Regions from separate parts of the Massilia scottii genome, predicted to be linked through region 1. Evidence: predicted binding sites of a transcription regulator. Region 1 holds the regulator's gene; each other region holds the start of a gene.
The links. The regulator LexA, encoded in region 1, represses DNA repair genes until DNA is damaged. The targets are predictions, from matches to a motif close to ACTGTATNNNNATACAGT.
Positions count from the first base shown of each region.

Region 2: imuA (translesion DNA synthesis-associated protein ImuA) is a predicted target of LexA. The motif match lies at 1,192-1,209, and genes of this name have one in related genera.
Region 3: RBA41_RS04845 (DNA topoisomerase IV subunit B) is a predicted target of LexA. The motif match lies at 1,503-1,520, and genes of this name have one in related genera.
Region 4: dinB (DNA polymerase IV) is a predicted target of LexA. The motif match lies at 994-1,011, and genes of this name have one in related genera.

Region 1 is NZ_JAVCWM010000016.1:70,704-74,669, forward strand. Features, by position in the region: gene RBA41_RS21690 (cystathionine gamma-synthase family protein) at 1-1,141, shown strand, start outside; gene RBA41_RS21695 (tetratricopeptide repeat protein) at 1,236-1,961, shown strand; gene lexA (transcriptional repressor LexA) at 1,996-2,631, opposite strand; gene RBA41_RS21705 (DUF29 domain-containing protein) at 2,764-3,234, shown strand; gene RBA41_RS21710 (DUF29 domain-containing protein) at 3,264-3,710, shown strand; gene rpsF (30S ribosomal protein S6) at 3,849-3,966, shown strand, end outside.
Region 2 is NZ_JAVCWM010000030.1:21,072-25,037, forward strand. Features, by position in the region: gene RBA41_RS28285 (hypothetical protein) at 36-398, opposite strand; gene imuA (translesion DNA synthesis-associated protein ImuA) at 478-1,173, opposite strand; gene RBA41_RS28295 (SprT-like domain-containing protein) at 1,365-2,246, shown strand; gene RBA41_RS28300 (hypothetical protein) at 2,306-2,608, opposite strand; gene RBA41_RS28305 (hypothetical protein) at 2,822-3,163, shown strand; gene RBA41_RS28310 (hypothetical protein) at 3,194-3,379, shown strand; gene RBA41_RS28315 (hypothetical protein) at 3,390-3,966, shown strand, end outside.
Region 3 is NZ_JAVCWM010000003.1:146,509-150,474, forward strand. Features, by position in the region: gene RBA41_RS04835 (gamma-glutamyl-gamma-aminobutyrate hydrolase family protein) at 1-589, opposite strand, end outside; gene RBA41_RS04840 (response regulator) at 659-1,354, opposite strand; gene RBA41_RS04845 (DNA topoisomerase IV subunit B) at 1,646-3,643, shown strand; gene RBA41_RS04850 (molecular chaperone HscC) at 3,688-3,966, shown strand, end outside.
Region 4 is NZ_JAVCWM010000013.1:111,845-115,810, forward strand. Features, by position in the region: gene RBA41_RS19150 (TetR/AcrR family transcriptional regulator) at 240-917, shown strand; gene dinB (DNA polymerase IV) at 1,041-2,114, shown strand; gene RBA41_RS19160 (recombination-associated protein RdgC) at 2,262-3,158, shown strand; gene RBA41_RS19165 (asparaginase domain-containing protein) at 3,286-3,771, opposite strand; gene RBA41_RS19170 (L-asparaginase) at 3,923-3,966, shown strand, end outside.

The sequences.
Region 1 (3,966 bases):
CTCGGTGACCTTCGGCTACAACGACGCGCGCCAGCTGGCGTCGGTGTTCCAGGGGAAGGAGCCGGGCTTTCGCTACGGCCGCCAGGGCAATCCGACCATCTCCGCGCTCGAAGACAAGATCACGCAGATGGAAGACGGCGTATCGACCTTGTGCTTTGCGACCGGGATGGGGGCCATCGGCGCCGTGTTCCAGGCGCTGCTGCGCGCCGGCGACCACATTGTGTCGTCGTCGTTCTTGTTCGGGAACACCAACAGCCTGTGGCAAACGGCGGCCGGGCAGGGCGTCGAGGTGGCGTTTGCCGATGCGACCGACGTGGCCAACGTCGAAGCCGCGCTCACGCCGGCCACGCGCCTGGTGTTCGTCGAAACCATCGCCAACCCGCGCACGCAGGTGGCGGACCTGGCGCGCATCGGCCGGCTGTGCAGGGAACGCGGCATTCTGTTCGTGGTCGATAACACCATGACGTCGCCCTACCTGTTCCGGCCTAAAACGGTCGGTGCGGGGCTGGTGGTCAATGCGCTGACCAAGTCGATCGGAGGCCACGGCAATGCGCTTGGCGGCAGCCTGACCGATACCGGCGAATACGACTGGAGCGCGTTCCCGAACATTGCGGCCAACTACAAGCGCAATGCGCCGGCGCAGTGGGGCATGGCGCAGTTGCGCGCCAAGGCCCTGCGCGACTTCGGCGCCTCGCTGGCGCCGGAAGCGGCTCACCACATCGCGGTGGGGGCGGAAACGCTGGCGCTGCGCATGGAGCGCGCTTCGGCCAATGCGCTGGCAGTCGGGCGCATGCTCGAAGCCGACGCGCGCGTGGCGGCGGTGTATTACCCGGGCCTGGCATCGCATCCGCAGCACGCGCTGGCGAGCGATCTGTTCAAGGCTTACGGTTCGCTGTTGAGCTTTGAACTGAAAGACGGCATCGATTGCTTCGATTACCTCAATCGCCTCAAGCTCGGTATCTCCGCCAGTAACCTGGGCGATACGCGCACCCTGGTCATTCCCGTCTCGCACACCATCTTCTACGAGATGGGCGCCGAGCGGCGCGCCAGCATGGGCATCGCCGAATCGCTGATCCGGGTGTCGGTCGGCATCGAAGACACGGCTGACTTGCTCGACGACTTCCGCTCCGCGCTGGATTGAACGGGGCAGGACGGCGCGCGCCGCCCTGTCATGTCATCTGGTGACGATGCGGGTTTGTCCACATGGTTCGTACAAATACAAGGTCCTACACGCGATGAAGAAATACCTGTTCTGCCTGGGCTTGATGCTCGCCGGCGTGGCGCACGCGGACGAGCTGGCCAACGCCAACGCCCTGTTCGCGAAAAAGGCTTATCCGCAAGCGCTGCAGCTGTACACCAAGCTGGCCAACGCCGGCAACGCCGAAGCCCAGCTGCACATGGGCGAGATGTATTTTTACGGCGAGGCCGGCACGGTCGACCTGGCCAAGGCCGAAGCCTGGTTCAAGAAGTCCGCCGCCAAGGGTAACAAGACTGCGGCCGGCTCGCTGGAGATGATGAAAAAGCGCGATGCGCGCCGTGCCGACCTGGATTACTGGATCGGCAAATACGATGGCGCCGACCTGACAACGGGCCAGTTCCGTTGCCCGGCGCCGCGCATTCCGGCCATGTCGAAGCAGAACGAAGAAATCGAGAGCGTGTCGGCCAAGGTCGCGGCCTGGCAGGATTGCTACAACGGCTTCGTGCGCAACCTGAACGAGGCCAGCCCGCTGACCAAGCGCATTCCCAAGGATGTGGCCGACCTGCTGACCAAGGAAGAAACCGAGCAGTCGCGCGTGTATCTGGAAGGCGTGTATGCGGGCATCGCCGAAAACGCCAAGGTCTCGGCCAAGCTGGTGCTGGCCGACTTCGGCGCGTGGCGTGCCGCCACCGACGCCTACATCAAGGAACACAACCGCATCGTCACCGAAGCGGCGGCGACAGCGCCGCGCAAGGGCGACTAGGCGGCAAGGGCGCAGTGGAACCGCGCCCGCACGCTCAGTTCCAGCTGCGCATCAACCCTACCGCCAGGCCTTCAAGCGCGAACTCGTCGGTTGCGGGATCGACGTGGATCACCTTGAAGTCCGGATTTTCCGGCAGCAGTTCGATCAGCGAGCCGGTCTTTTTGTAGCGCTTGACGGTGACATCGTCACCGATGCGGGCCACCACGATCTGGCCATTCTTGGCGCTGTCGACCTTTTTGACGGCCAGCAGGTCGCCATCCATGATGCCGGCGTCGCGCATCGACCACCCACGCACCTTGAGCAGGAAATCGGGACGCGACGAAAACATCGCCGGGTCCACGCTGTAGGTCGCTTCCACATGCTCCTGCGCGAGGATGGGCGAACCGGCGGCCACGCGCCCGACCAGCGGCAGCGACATGAGCAGGTTCGGCGGCGGCATGGCAATGGCGTCGACGCTGGCGCCGATCAGGCGGATGCCGCGCGAGGTGCCGGGCGAAATTTCGATGGCGCCCTTGCGCGCGAGCGCCTGCAGATGCTCTTCGGCCGCGTTGGCCGACTTGAAGCCCAGTTCATTGGCGATCTCGGCACGGGTAGGAGGAAAGCCCGTGTTCTCGATCGCATCCTTGATCAGGTTGAGGATTTGTTCTTGCCTTGGAGTGAGCTTGATCATCGGTATGCGGGACTGTGTATATGGACAGACTGTATTTTTGTACAGTATTTCGCGCAATGCAAGGGTTAATTAGCCGAACAGGCGAATTATTTGCGATGGGCGCTGTCCAACAAGTAGCAGAGGAGGTGAGTCATGGATCGGCTTGAGGTTCCAAGGGTGGGTTATGAGGAAGATTTTGTGCTGTGGCTTGAGGATCAGGCGGAGTTGCTGCGTATGGGAAAGTTCGAGCTACTTGATGTCGACAACCTCATCGACGAGCTTGAAGGCGCAGTGCGTGCCGACCGGAGTGAGCTCGAGGGGCACCTTGAATATATCACTGCGTACTTGCTCAGTTTGCAGTTGCGGCCACGGTACAAGCCACGGCACTGGTGCATCAAGCTGAACGACGCCCGTTTTGGCGTGGAATTGCTGATTGCCGACAGTCCCAGTCTGGTTGCCGACATACCCGAACTAGCAGCGCGGCGCTATGCCGAAGCGCGCCGGCGTGCCGCTTGGGAAACACGCCTGCCGGAGTCCATCTTCCCGGCTGCGCTACCTTACAGTGCCGCGCAGCTGCTCGACGACGACTTCGTGCCGTCGTACTCGCCGGATGAGGGGCCGTGAACTGAAATACAGGGTAGAGGAGGCGGGTCATGGATCGACTCGGGGTGCCACTTGCTGACTACGACGATGATCTGATCCAATGGATCGATCAACAGGTGAGGCTGTTGCGCGCCAGGGACTTTGAACACCTTGATGTCGAACACCTTGTGGAGGAGTTTGAGGAAATGGTCGGCCGCAATCAAAGGGAATTGTGTAGCCGGCTGCACGTTCTGATCATGCGCCTGCTCAAGTGCCAGTATCAGCCGCGGCGCAAGTCGACGAGCTGGCTGGCGACCATCAACGAGCAGCGCCGCGCAATTGCTCGGCTGCTGGAGCGCAGTCCCAGCCTGAGCAGGGCGGTCGAGCGCATGGCACGACAAGAGTATGCGCACGCCGTGCGTAGCGCGGCCATCGAAACCCGGCTACCGAAAAGCGCTTTCCCGCCGGAGCCACCCTACACCCCGGCCCAACTGCTCGACGACGACTTCGTGCCATGAACGACGCGCAATCGCACAGCTTTCTCAATGCGCCCTTGATTGTTGCTCTATTTCACGCTATAATCGCCGGCTTTCCCTTCCCACACTCGTCTTGACGCCGAGGTGGGCATTTGTTTAAACGTCCCTAAGGAGTTATGCATGCGTCATTATGAAATCGTTTTTATCGTCCACCCGGACCAAAGCGAGCAAGTCCCGGCGATGATCGAACGCTACAAAGCCAGCGTAACCACGCGCGGCGGTTCGGTTCACCGTGTTG
Region 2 (3,966 bases), on a different contig from region 1:
CAGGAGCGCTGTTACGATCCCACTTCTGGCGTTCTTTAGATTGAAGAGCCGCGCGCTAAGGGAGTCACTGGCGCTCCGTGCTCGAAGTACTCGATTAGGTGCATGGGATTAAATTTTCCCGGGCGAAGCGGCGCAGCGCGAGTAGGCGAGATCTTGGTGCCGTAGGGGAGCGCTACAGCCGTAGGCCAAAATTCGACCAAGCTGTACAGATTGTCGATCGACAGGCTCATTTCATGGCGCTCTTTGAGCCACAGCGCGGCCGCCATGTGGCCGATCGTGAAGTTATCGACGACCGCCAGGGCGAGGGCGCGCTTGTATTTCGCGCATTGCTGCAGGAACTCTCCGACTTTCACGATGACGCGATCGTGCTCGACACGGACAGAGGGGATTGAATTCATGGCGCTCTCCTTTAACAAAGTTGAGCTTGTTCGATTACGTCAGGTGGCCAGAGTTCCCGCTATAGTTACGGCGTTTGCCCTAGATCACAGCTTCGAGGGCACGCGTAGGCACGAGATGCTCGACAGGTACAGGTCGGCATACTGTGGCATGTCCTGGTCCGCTTAAAGGGATGAAAAGGCAATCGTCGCGTTGCGGGCCGCGGCGCTTGACGAACCCGACATCGATACCTCCCCGAGCCGGCCGTAGACTCAGTCGCAACGGCGCCGGCGACGCGTCTTGCGCGGCCGCGATCGGGCGCATCATGAAAAACAGCGTCTCGCCAGCCTGGGCGGCCAAGTTCAACCGCCGCAGGCTTTCCGGCCGGACGTGGCTCGACCAAAACAGTAGCGCAGCACAACTTGCGGAGCGAAGGATCTGTTCGGCCGCCCACAGCGCGTCCGGGCCACTCTTGCTTTTGACCCAAAGCACCTCGGATGCGGCCAGGCCCAGGCCCGCCAGGGCGAGGGTTTGCGGCGCATGGGGCGGCTGCAGCAGCACCACCCGGCGCTTCGCGACTTGTACAAGCGCCGGCGCCAACAGCCGCACTTCCCCAATCCCCGCTTGTTGGACGAGCAGGTCGATCAATACGCCCATTGGCCAGCCGCCTCCAGGTAGCTGATTCGACAGGGCCGGGTGCCCAGTATCGACGCACCGCGCCGCGGAACGCGCCAGTTGGGACGCGCGCCACAACGCTGGGTGCAATTCCTCGGGGGTGGGATGGGAATGGGCGAGCATCGTCGGCTAACATAAAATACTGTGATTTTATACAGTAGTCTATCCATCGCCTCTTGACAAGTGCGATGTGCTGGCTTGGCCGCCGCGCCGGCGGCAACTATGTTTGGATTGCACAAGCCAAAACCCAAACAAGATGTGGATTGCACAATCCAAAATTGCTAAAATGCACTTTTATTTTACGGCAGCTTAAAATGCCCGACCTCAGCAGCTATGAATCGCCGACAGCGCATTGGCAACACGAACACCCACGCCTGCCGGATGCCGGGCCTATTCATCTCGCGCGGGTTCGGCCAGCGGAAGCGCCACATCAGCACAGATGGAAAGGCGAACCCAGGCAAACCGCGATCGTCTATGCCGAGCTGCAACTGGCCTACGACACCTTCAACGTTGAGCTGTTCGACAACAGCCTGGCCGACTGTCTGCTGACCCTGCAACGCAAGGAACGCACCATGGGTTATTTCTCTGCGGCGCGCTTCGGCAACCGCAGCAAGGAGGAACTGCACGAGATTGCGATGAACCCCGCCTATTTTGCCGTCGTCCCGCTGATCGAGATTATGGCAACCATGGTCCATGAAATGTGCCACCTATGGCAGCATCAGCACGGCACACCTGCCCGGCGCCGGTACCACGACAAGGAATGGGCTGAAAAGATGGAAGCGATTGGCCTGATGCCGTCCACCACTGGTCTGCCAGGCGGGAAAAAGACGGGCGATAAGATGGCCGACTATCCGATCGAAGGCGGCCGTTTCCTTGAGGCGTGCCGGGGCCTGCTCACTCGCGACTTCCAAATTTCGTGGTACGACCGCTTTGTGGCGTACCGTCCCGGAGAAAGCGCGACTGGCGCCGCCGCGCCAGGCATGCTGGCGGGCTTACCGGCGACGGCGGCCGCGATCCCGGCCGACAGCGGCGTCGCGTTGGTGCTGCAGCCAGTCGAGCTCGTAGGCGGCGCGGTGAACGAGAGCAATCGGTCCAAGTATTCCTGCAGCTGCCCGATCAAGACCAGCGTGTGGGGCAAGCCGGGCCTGCACATCATCTGCGGCGAGTGTGGGGCGGCATTTTCGGAGGAACCATAAGCCTCGCCGCGATGCCTGGAATGGGAGGCAGATACCACAAATTGACTAAAACATCGCGTCTATTTTGTGAGCACTTTGGCGCGGTCCTTAACACGTCCGCCGCCGGCGCCTGATTCGGTGGTCGGTTCGTCACATGACAACTCAATCACTTCATTTACGGGCCCTAGATCAGTGATCAAACTGTCTCGCTGATGCCAGGTGTCCAGTTCGTCTTCATCGACGCGGCAGATCGGAACTCCGGGCGTCCTCGAAATATGCGCCAGTAGATTGGATAACGTCCCGTCGTCCCATGGAAGTTCACGTTCCGCAGACGCGTTCAACGTGATGGGGGTGGTGCCGCAATCGTCAAGGTCCTCGATCATATTTCCTCCCGTGTAAAACTTCAGTATGATCCTTCTCCCCATTAGCGCCATCCTTCCAAAGCCGGTGTTTGCGACGTGTCAATGACATTTATCCTCATGTCAACATTAAACTGATTTCCAAGTTTCTTCAAAACCTCCCGCACACTGCGGTCTTCTGCAACCAGACCGGAGTTCAAGCATGCCCTACCCCCTCCTAGCACATGGAGACGTGCGATGAGAGAGCTGACAATCACCGTGCACGATATCGCCATCGACGGCCTGCCACCGCCCCTTTATCCTGGCGATACAGCGCCCTGGGGCTATCCAGGCTCCCGTGTTGCCTTCCTGTTCGAGGACACTATCGTGACCGGGTTCCCCATGCGTCTCGCGCACGCGCCGTCCTGCTGGGGCGCCGAGCAGGAAGACGGGAGCGTTAGGCTGTATGCCGGCATCACCCACTGGGTTGAACTGTCCGAGTCGCCGCGCCAGATGGCAATGTATCCCGGCCCCACCGCAGGCGCTGGCGGCGGGCATGCACGTGTGCATACCCACCAGCCACCAGCGGCCATTGCCTGACCCATTTACCCATTTCACCGAAAGAAAATAATGACAAATTTGGAAGCTATGATCGCCGAAGCGACCGCCGAGATCGACGCCGAAAAGGCGAAGAAGGCGAAGACGGCGCTCATTGGCGCGTTGCGGCGCCTCGATTCCGCCAAGCAGATGGTGCGCAACGTCGAGGCGGAAATTGCTGATCTCAAGGAAAGCATTGTCGATGGCTCATTTGCATAGGATTCCTGTTATGCAGTCCGAAGATATCCCTGTCCGGTTCCAGGGATTTTTCTCGAACACGGCCTGTCTCGGCGATGTCGGCTGGAAACTAGCGCTTGATGAAGCTGGGGCCCGCGAGGACATGCGCATGGCCCGCGGCCGCAGACAGACTGCATTTTTCCATCATGCCGGCCTGGCGCTGACCTTGGTTGGGGATCTGATCGGCGCCGATGCCTTGCACCGCGATCGACATGCGTGTATGTCCAGGGGACGCCGCTACGGACATACGTTCAACGATCAGGAGTCGGCTTTTCGCGAGGCGGAATACCGCGATCAGCCACGCATCGAAATTCGTTCCGGGGGCAGCAAGGGCCAAGTCCCGGTGCACACCATCGGCGGCACCACGCCATTTGCGGGCATGTCCTGGCGAGATACCTCCCCGCGCGTGGTCAACGTGAACCATAGTGAATTGCATTCACTGCCGTTGTTCGCCGAATTGGACCGAGCCAGGCCCGAGACGCAGGAACTTATTGTCGAGCCGCAAAGCGTGCAAATGTTGATGGATCAGATTCTTGCGGCACAGGGGGCAATGCGCAAGGAGATCCGCG
Region 3 (3,966 bases), on a different contig from region 1:
CCGGCTTGCCGGCGTCGACGAATTCATGCAGCAGTTCGAGCTCGTACACGTCGCGCGCGCGGTCGCCGCTCCACTCGGGCCGGGTCGGCGTTTCCGAATACGTCTGCGGCGACACGTCGGCCCCGCCCTGCAGCACCAGCCCGTCCAGATGGCGCGCATAGTGGCGCAAGGTGATGTTACTCGGATGAAGAAGCCCGTTGGTATTGACCGTCGGGATCATAAACACCAGCACATCGCGCGACATGACCCACTGCGCGATCGACTCCTCCAGATACTGCAGGTTCTTGCTGCGCAGTCCCGTCGACCCGGGCTCCGGATGAAAAATCCGCGCCGATACGCCAATGCGCAGGGTGCGGCGCATGAAATCGCGCCCGATCCGTTCGCGCAGGTTGCGCCAGCGCGAGGCCAGCACGCGGCGCGCCAGCGCCAGCGGCGTGTCGCTGTCTTTCTGGTAGCGCGGCAGCGCATCGGCGCGGCGGTCGGGGACGCGCGGGGCATGAGCGCCGCCATCCTTCTCCTGGTCGGACTCCGGAACAGGAACAGGATCGGGAACAGCAATGGGTGGCAAGAGCTTGTCGGTATCGGGCATGCCTTAAATATAGCGCTCCCATGCAAGCGCACGATTCAAAGTTGTAACAAAATTGTGACCGCCGCGTCATCAGGGCGGCAGCGACAGCAGCTTTTTGAGTGCCGCCACCAGGTGGCGGTCGGCCATCGGCTTGTCGAGCAGCCCGCGTACGCCGGCCGTGCGCGCACGCGCCGTGTCGTAGCCGGAGGCCTGGTTCACCAGCAGCACCACGGCGATGCGATCGGCACGTTCCTGCTGTTTGATCTCGCTGCACAGCGCATACGGATCGATGCCGGGGGTCGAGGTATTGATCATCACCACCGATACCGGCGTCTCCGCGCACAGGCGCACGGCCGCCGCCGCGCTCTCGGTCCACTCCACCGACACCTGGTGCGCCGACAGCAGCCGCGCCACATGGTCGCGCAGCGCCCCGCGCTTGTCGACGATCAGCACCGCGCCGTTGGGCGCGTGGCGCCGCATCTTCACGAACTCGGCCGGATCGGTGGTGTCGAGATCGAGGCGAATGCGGCGCCGCCGCTCGTGCACGGGCGGCGCCTCGGGCGCCAGCATGCCGGTGAGCGCGTCGACGCGTTTGCGCGCCATGTCGGTGAGCAGCTTGAACATCTGGAACATGTCGAGCGGACGTGCCAGCTGTGCGCAGGGAAACTCCATCCCGGCCGAGCCGATCACCAGGGCGGGACGGGTCAGGTCCGGCTGCCACGCCAGCAAGGCGGCCAGCGCGCTTAGATCGTCGCCATTGGCAATAACCAGGTCCGGTTCTTGCAAACTATCGCCCAGCAAGCAAGAATACGACGGCCCGTCGCGCGGGGGATGCGCCAGCGCTGTTCCCAGCTCGGCTCCCTCGCCGGAAGGAAAGCCCAACAGGCGAACACTGAGTAACTGCCTCTTTGATTGCATTTTTTCTAACTTATGGAATGTTTTTATACACACTTCTTGGTGTGCGTACAAATCTAACCACAATCGCCCGGGCTGGCAAGCACATTCATCCAAGTCAATTTATCTCCTTTTCCGTCCGACAAGATAGAATGCGCAGGCATCCGCATAAAGAACTTAGACATGGCCACCAAAAAACCTGCATCCGACTACAGCGAATCCTCCATCCGGGTCCTCAAGGGACTCGAACCCGTCAAACAGCGTCCGGGCATGTACACCCGCACGGAAAATCCGCTGCACATCATCCAGGAAGTGATCGACAACGCCTCCGATGAAGCGCTGGGCGGGCATTGCAGGAACATCGGCGTGACGGTCAATGTGGACGGCTCGATCACGGTCGAAGACGACGGCCGCGGCATTCCGGTCGGCCTGCATCCCGAAGAAAACGTGCCGACGGTGGAAATCGTCTTTACGCGCCTGCACGCGGGCGGCAAGTTCGACAAGGGGTCGGGCGGCGCCTATGCCTTCTCGGGCGGCCTGCACGGGGTCGGCGTATCGGTCACCAATGCGCTCTCCTCGCGCCTGGAAATCACGGTCTGGCGCAAGGAAGACAACGGCAACGGCCTGCACAAGATGACGTTTGCCGACGGCGAAGTGATCGAGCCGCTGGCGTCGATCCCGGCCCCGCGCGACGGCAAGAAGAGCGGCACCCGCGTGACCGCCTGGCCGAACCCCAAGTATTTCGACTCGCCCGCGATCTCGCAGGTCGAGCTGCAACGCCTGCTGCGCTCCAAGGCCGTGCTGCTGCCCGGCGTGACGGTCACCCTCACCCTCGCCAAAACCGGCGACGTGACGACCTGGAAGTACGACGAAGGCCTGCGCGGCTACCTCAATGAAATGCTGGCGCAAGGCACCAGCGGCGAGACCCTGATTCCCGTCTTCGAAGGCGCCCAGTACTCGAACGGCGAAACCGACGGCTTTGCCGAAGGCGAAGGCGCGGCCTGGGTGGTGGCATGGACCGAAGAAGGCGCGGTCGTGCGCGAATCGTACGTCAACCTGATTCCCACCTCGAACGGCGGCACCCACGAATCGGGCCTGCGCGACGGCCTGTATGGCGCGGTCAAAAGCTTCGTCGAAATGCACTCGCTGCTGCCGAAAGGCGTGAAGCTGCTGCCGGAAGACGTGTTCGCGCGCGTGTCCTTCGTGCTGTCGGCCAAAGTGCTCGACCCGCAGTTCCAGGGCCAGATCAAGGAACGCCTCAACTCGCGCGATGCGGTGCGGCTGGTATCGACCTTCGCCAAGCCGCCGCTCGAACTGTGGCTCAACCAGCACGTCGAATACGGCCGCAAGCTGGCCGAACTGGTGATCCGCCAGGCCCAGTCGCGCCTGCGTTCGCTGCAAAAAGTCGAAAAGAAAAAATCGTCCGGCGTGGCAGTGCTGCCAGGCAAGCTGACCGATTGCGAATCGAGCGACATCGCCCGCAACGAACTGTTCCTGGTCGAGGGCGACTCGGCGGGCGGCTCGGCCAAGATGGGGCGCGACAAGGAATTCCAGGCCATCCTGCCGCTGCGCGGCAAGGTGCTCAACTCCTGGGAAACCGACCGCGACCGCCTGTTCGCCAACAATGAAATCCACGACATCGCGGTGGCGATCGGGGTCGACCCGCACAGCGTCGGCGACACGCCCGACCTGTCGGGCCTGCGCTACGGCAAGATCTGCATCCTCTCGGATGCGGACGTGGACGGCTCGCACATCCAGGTACTGCTGCTCACTTTGTTCTTCAAGCACTTCCCGGCCCTGTTCGCGCCCGGCCACATTTGCGTGGCGCGCCCGCCGCTGTACCGGGTCGACGCCCCGGCGCGCGGCAAGAAGCCGATCCAGAAGCTGTACGCGCTCGACGATGGCGAACTGGTGGCGATCCAGGACAAGCTGCTCAAGGAAGGCTTGAAGGAAGGCAGCTGGAGCATTTCGCGCTTCAAGGGCCTCGGCGAGATGAACGCGGAACAACTGTGGGAAACCACGATGAACCCGGACACGCGGCGTTTGCTGCCGGTATCGCTGGGCGACTTCAGCCACGTCGACGCGTCGGCGCGCTTCAACATGCTGATGGGCAAAGGCGAAGCCGCCGCCCGCCGCGCCTGGATCGAAGAGCACGGCAACGAAACCGAAGCCGACATCTGATTCAATTTTTTGCGTGTTGAACAACAGTTAGCGGACACTGAACCATGATTATCGGAATCGACCTCGGCACCACCAACAGTCTCGCGGCGGTGTGGCGCGACGGCAAGGCGCATCTCATCCCGAACGCACTGGGCAGCTTTCTCACGCCGTCCTGCGTCGGCATGGATGATGACGGCACCGTGCTGACCGGCGAAGCGGCGCGCGCGCGCCTGCAGACCCATCCCCACATGACGGCGGCCATGTTCAAGCGCTACATGGGCAGCGAGCGCGAAACCCAGCTCGGGGCGCGCAAGTTCCGCCCCGAGGAGCTGTCGTCGATGGTG
Region 4 (3,966 bases), on a different contig from region 1:
CGAGCTGGGCATTCCTCCGGCTACCGGGCGACCACCCTTGCTGCTAGCTGTTGCAAGAGAAAAATACGAATTAGAGCGAGCGCTCGGTTTTTTTAATGTAGCACTGGCTTTCGGATAAAGCATCGCGCAGTGCAGCATCTGGAGGGCTTGTTTTGCGCTTTGAATTGATGTGTGGTTTTAACGAGCTATAATCATTCCCGAAACCAACTCTAGCGGTAGATGCACATATGGGAACGCTGGTGTCCACCCGCTTCGACTTTGCCCAGTTTGAAAAGATGACGCCGCTCAACGGCGACACGATCTGGGCCTACATTGTTGACCACCACGCCGAGCGGATCGGCGTCAAGCGCCGCAAGCCGGCGCTGGAAAACATGGAAAAAATCTTCGGCGCCACGTTTCGCCTGGCCAACGAGGTCGGCTTTCGCGCGATGAGCTTGCGCGACCTGTGCCGCGAGACGGGCTTGTCGATGGGTGGGCTGTACGGCTATATCGAGAGCAAGGATCAACTGGCGGAAATGATCGAGGATGTGGTGCGGCATGCCAGCCAGGAATTGCCGCGCATGTTCCAGCATGTGCAGGCGCCGCTGGAACGGCTCGAATCGCTGGTGCGGGCGACGATTTACCTGTCCGAGATTTTGCAGCCGTGGTTTTACTTCGTGTACATGGATTCGCGCGTGCTCAGTTTCGAGCAGCGTGGCATGGCGAAAAATTCGGAGTTGTCGATCCAGGCCGAAATTGCCGACATGATCAGCCAGCTCACGCCGGTGCCGGCCGGCAAGCCGGATTTGCTGGCGGCGCATATCGTGGCGATGTTCCAGGATTGGTATATCAAGCGCTGGAAGTACCGCGCGGCCAAGGTGCATGTGGATGATTTTGCCGATAGCACCTTGTCGATGATCCGAAGTCATTTAAGTTAGGAGCCGCGGCGCGGGAACGACGAGCTGGCGCGCCTGCGCGTCCTTCCAACTTGCAACAAATCCCATTTCAGTGAATACTGTATGCAATTACAGTAGTTGCCCTGTCCGGGCAAACCAGCCCGCGTGAACGCCCCAGCCCGAAAAATCATCCATTGCGACTGCGACTGCTTCTACGCAGCCGTCGAGATGCGCGACAATCCCGCCCTGCGCGAGGTGCCGCTGGCCGTTGGCGGCCAGCCGGGCCAGCGCGGCGTGGTGGCTACGTGCAACTACGAAGCGCGGCGCTACGGCATCCACTCGGCCATGGCCACCGCCCAGGCCCTCAAGCTGTGCCCCGACCTGGTGGTCATCCCGCCAGCCATGGAGAAATACCGCATTGCCTCGCGCCAGATCCTGGCCATCTACGGCGACTACACCGACCTGGTCGAGCCGCTTTCGCTCGACGAAGCCTATCTCGACGTCTCCGATTCGCCCCACTGCAAAGGCAGCGCCACCCTGATCGCGCAGGAAATCCGCAAGCGCATCTTCGACACGGTCGGCATCACCGCGTCGGCCGGCGTGGCGCCCAACAAGTTCGTGGCCAAGATCGCCAGCGACTGGAACAAGCCCGACGGCCTGTGGCTGGTGCGCCCGGACGAGGTCGACGCTTTTGTCGCCGCCTTGCCGGTCAAGAAACTGCACGGCGTCGGCAAGGTCACCGCCGCCAAGCTCAACAAGCTGGGGGTGCAAACCTGCGCCGACCTGCGCACCTGGACCCTGCTCGAACTGCAACACCACTTCGGCAGCTTCGGCACCCGCCTGCACGATTTGTGCCGCGGCATCGACAACCGCGCGGTGTGCAACGAGCGCGAACGCAAGTCGGTCAGCGTCGAGGAAACCTACACGCCGGACGTGCCGGACCTGCCGGCCTGCATCGCCCTGCTGCCGGAACTGTTCGACAATCTCAACGCGCGCATTGCCCGCGCCGGAGCCCAGAAAAGCGTGCAAAAGCTGTTCGTTAAACTCAAGTTCGCCGATTTTCACCAGACCACCGTGGAATGTGTTGGCATCGCGCCACACATGGGGCAATACGCCAAACTGATGGAAACCGGCTATGCGCGCGGCAGGCAGCCTGTGCGCCTGCTGGGCGTCGGGGTGCGGCTGGGCGAGGCCGAAAACCTCGAACAGTTAAGCCTGTTCGCCGATGCGGACGTGTAAAATGTCGTTCCCTTCGCAAAGATGATTTGTCTCGGACGACGCCAGTCCTGCCTCCGGGGCAGGCCGTTACGCAGGACGTGAAAGCGGCTCGCCGCGCCTTCCTGCTTCATCCCGCTGTAAATACTGACTCAAACAAGGTAAAGCACAATGTGGTTCAAGAATCTTCAGATTTACCGTCTTCCCGCACCGTGGGCATTCACTCCTGAGCAACTCGAAGCGGCGCTGGCGCCCATGAGTTTCGTTCCAGCCACCAGTAACGAATTGCTGCGCCAGGGCTGGGATTCGCCGCGCAACAACGGCATGCTGGTTCACACCGTCAACAAGCAGATGCTGATTCTGCTGGGCACCGAAAAGAAGCTGCTGCCATCGTCGGTCATCAACCAGGTGGCCAAGGCCAAGGCGGCCGAGCTGGAAGAAGCCCAGGGCTTTGCACCAGGCAAGAAAGCCATGAAGGAACTCAAGGAGCGCGTGGCCGATGAACTGTTGCCGCGCGCCTTCAGCATCCGCAGCAACACCTTCACCTGGATCGATCCGGTCAACGGCTGGCTGGTGGTCGACGCCGCCAGCCCGGCCAAGGCCGACGAAGTCATCAAGCTGCTGCTCAAGGCGGTCGACCGCATGCCGCTGGAAAGCCTGCGCGTGCAGCGCTCGCCGGTGGCCGTGATGACGGCCTGGCTGGAAACCGACGAAGCGCCGGTGGGCTTCACGATCGACCAGGATACCGAACTGCGCGCCACCGGCGAGAGCAAGGCGGCTGTGCGTTACGTGAAGCACGCGCTGGAAGTGGACGATATCCGCCGTCACATCGCGGCAGGCAAGCAGTGCACGCGCCTGGCGATGACGTGGGACGACAAGATTTCGTTCGTGCTGACCGAATCGCTGGCGATCAAGGGCATCAAGCCGCTCGACGTCATCAAGGAAAGCGACACGAGCACGCGCAATGATGAAGAGCGCTTCGACAACGACATGATGCTGATGACGGGCGAGCTGGCCAAGCTGATGACCGAGCTGGTGGAGGCGCTGGGCGGGGAAGCGAAGGCGTAAGAGGGCGCGGACGGTCAAGCCGCTCACTGTAGCCGTTTGACATGCCGTTAACCTCGGCTCCGTCGTTCCTGGCACTGCAAGGAACGACGGATTCCACGTCAGCGGACGCACGCTACAGTCTACGTTGTTACAGCGGCTGAAACACCCCGGCCGCGCGATTCTTGGTCACGTTATCCCACGTAAAAATCTGCCCGTTCATCGCCACGTACACACCCGGCGGCAAGATTTGCGCTGCGGCACTAGCGCAGCCGAGGTTGAACAGCGCATCCGAATTCGCAATCTCGTACGGAATCATTGCGCCCGTCAACACAATGCTTTTGCCGAGCGCGGCGGCGCCGAGCACGGCGGCCGTTTCCGGCATCGTATCGGTGCCATGCACGATGACGATCGACTTCTCCTGCGCCGCCTGGCAACTGGCCAGCACGCGCGCGCGGTCGGCATCCTGCATGTCGAGCGAGTCGAGCAGGGGAAGCTGCTCCAGTTCCACCGGTACCGTCATGCGCGTGCGCGCCAGGACGGCAGGCAGATGGCTTTCCGCAAAGCCGAGCTTACCGGTCAGTTCATCATAATGTTTATCGAAGGTGCCGCCGGTGGCGATGATGCGCAAGCTCATAATGATCTGGAATTCGTAAGAGGAAGGTGCCGTATGATAACGTGTAGCGTCGGCGATGTCGAAGTGCGCAAACCGGGCAGCTCCACTTGCCAGTGGGTTAGAATCGTCGTCTGCGCATGAGACCATTCATTTTTTTGTCCACCAAGAAGCCATGAAAGCCCTTGCCCCAGGAACTGTTATTTTCCATCGCCATCG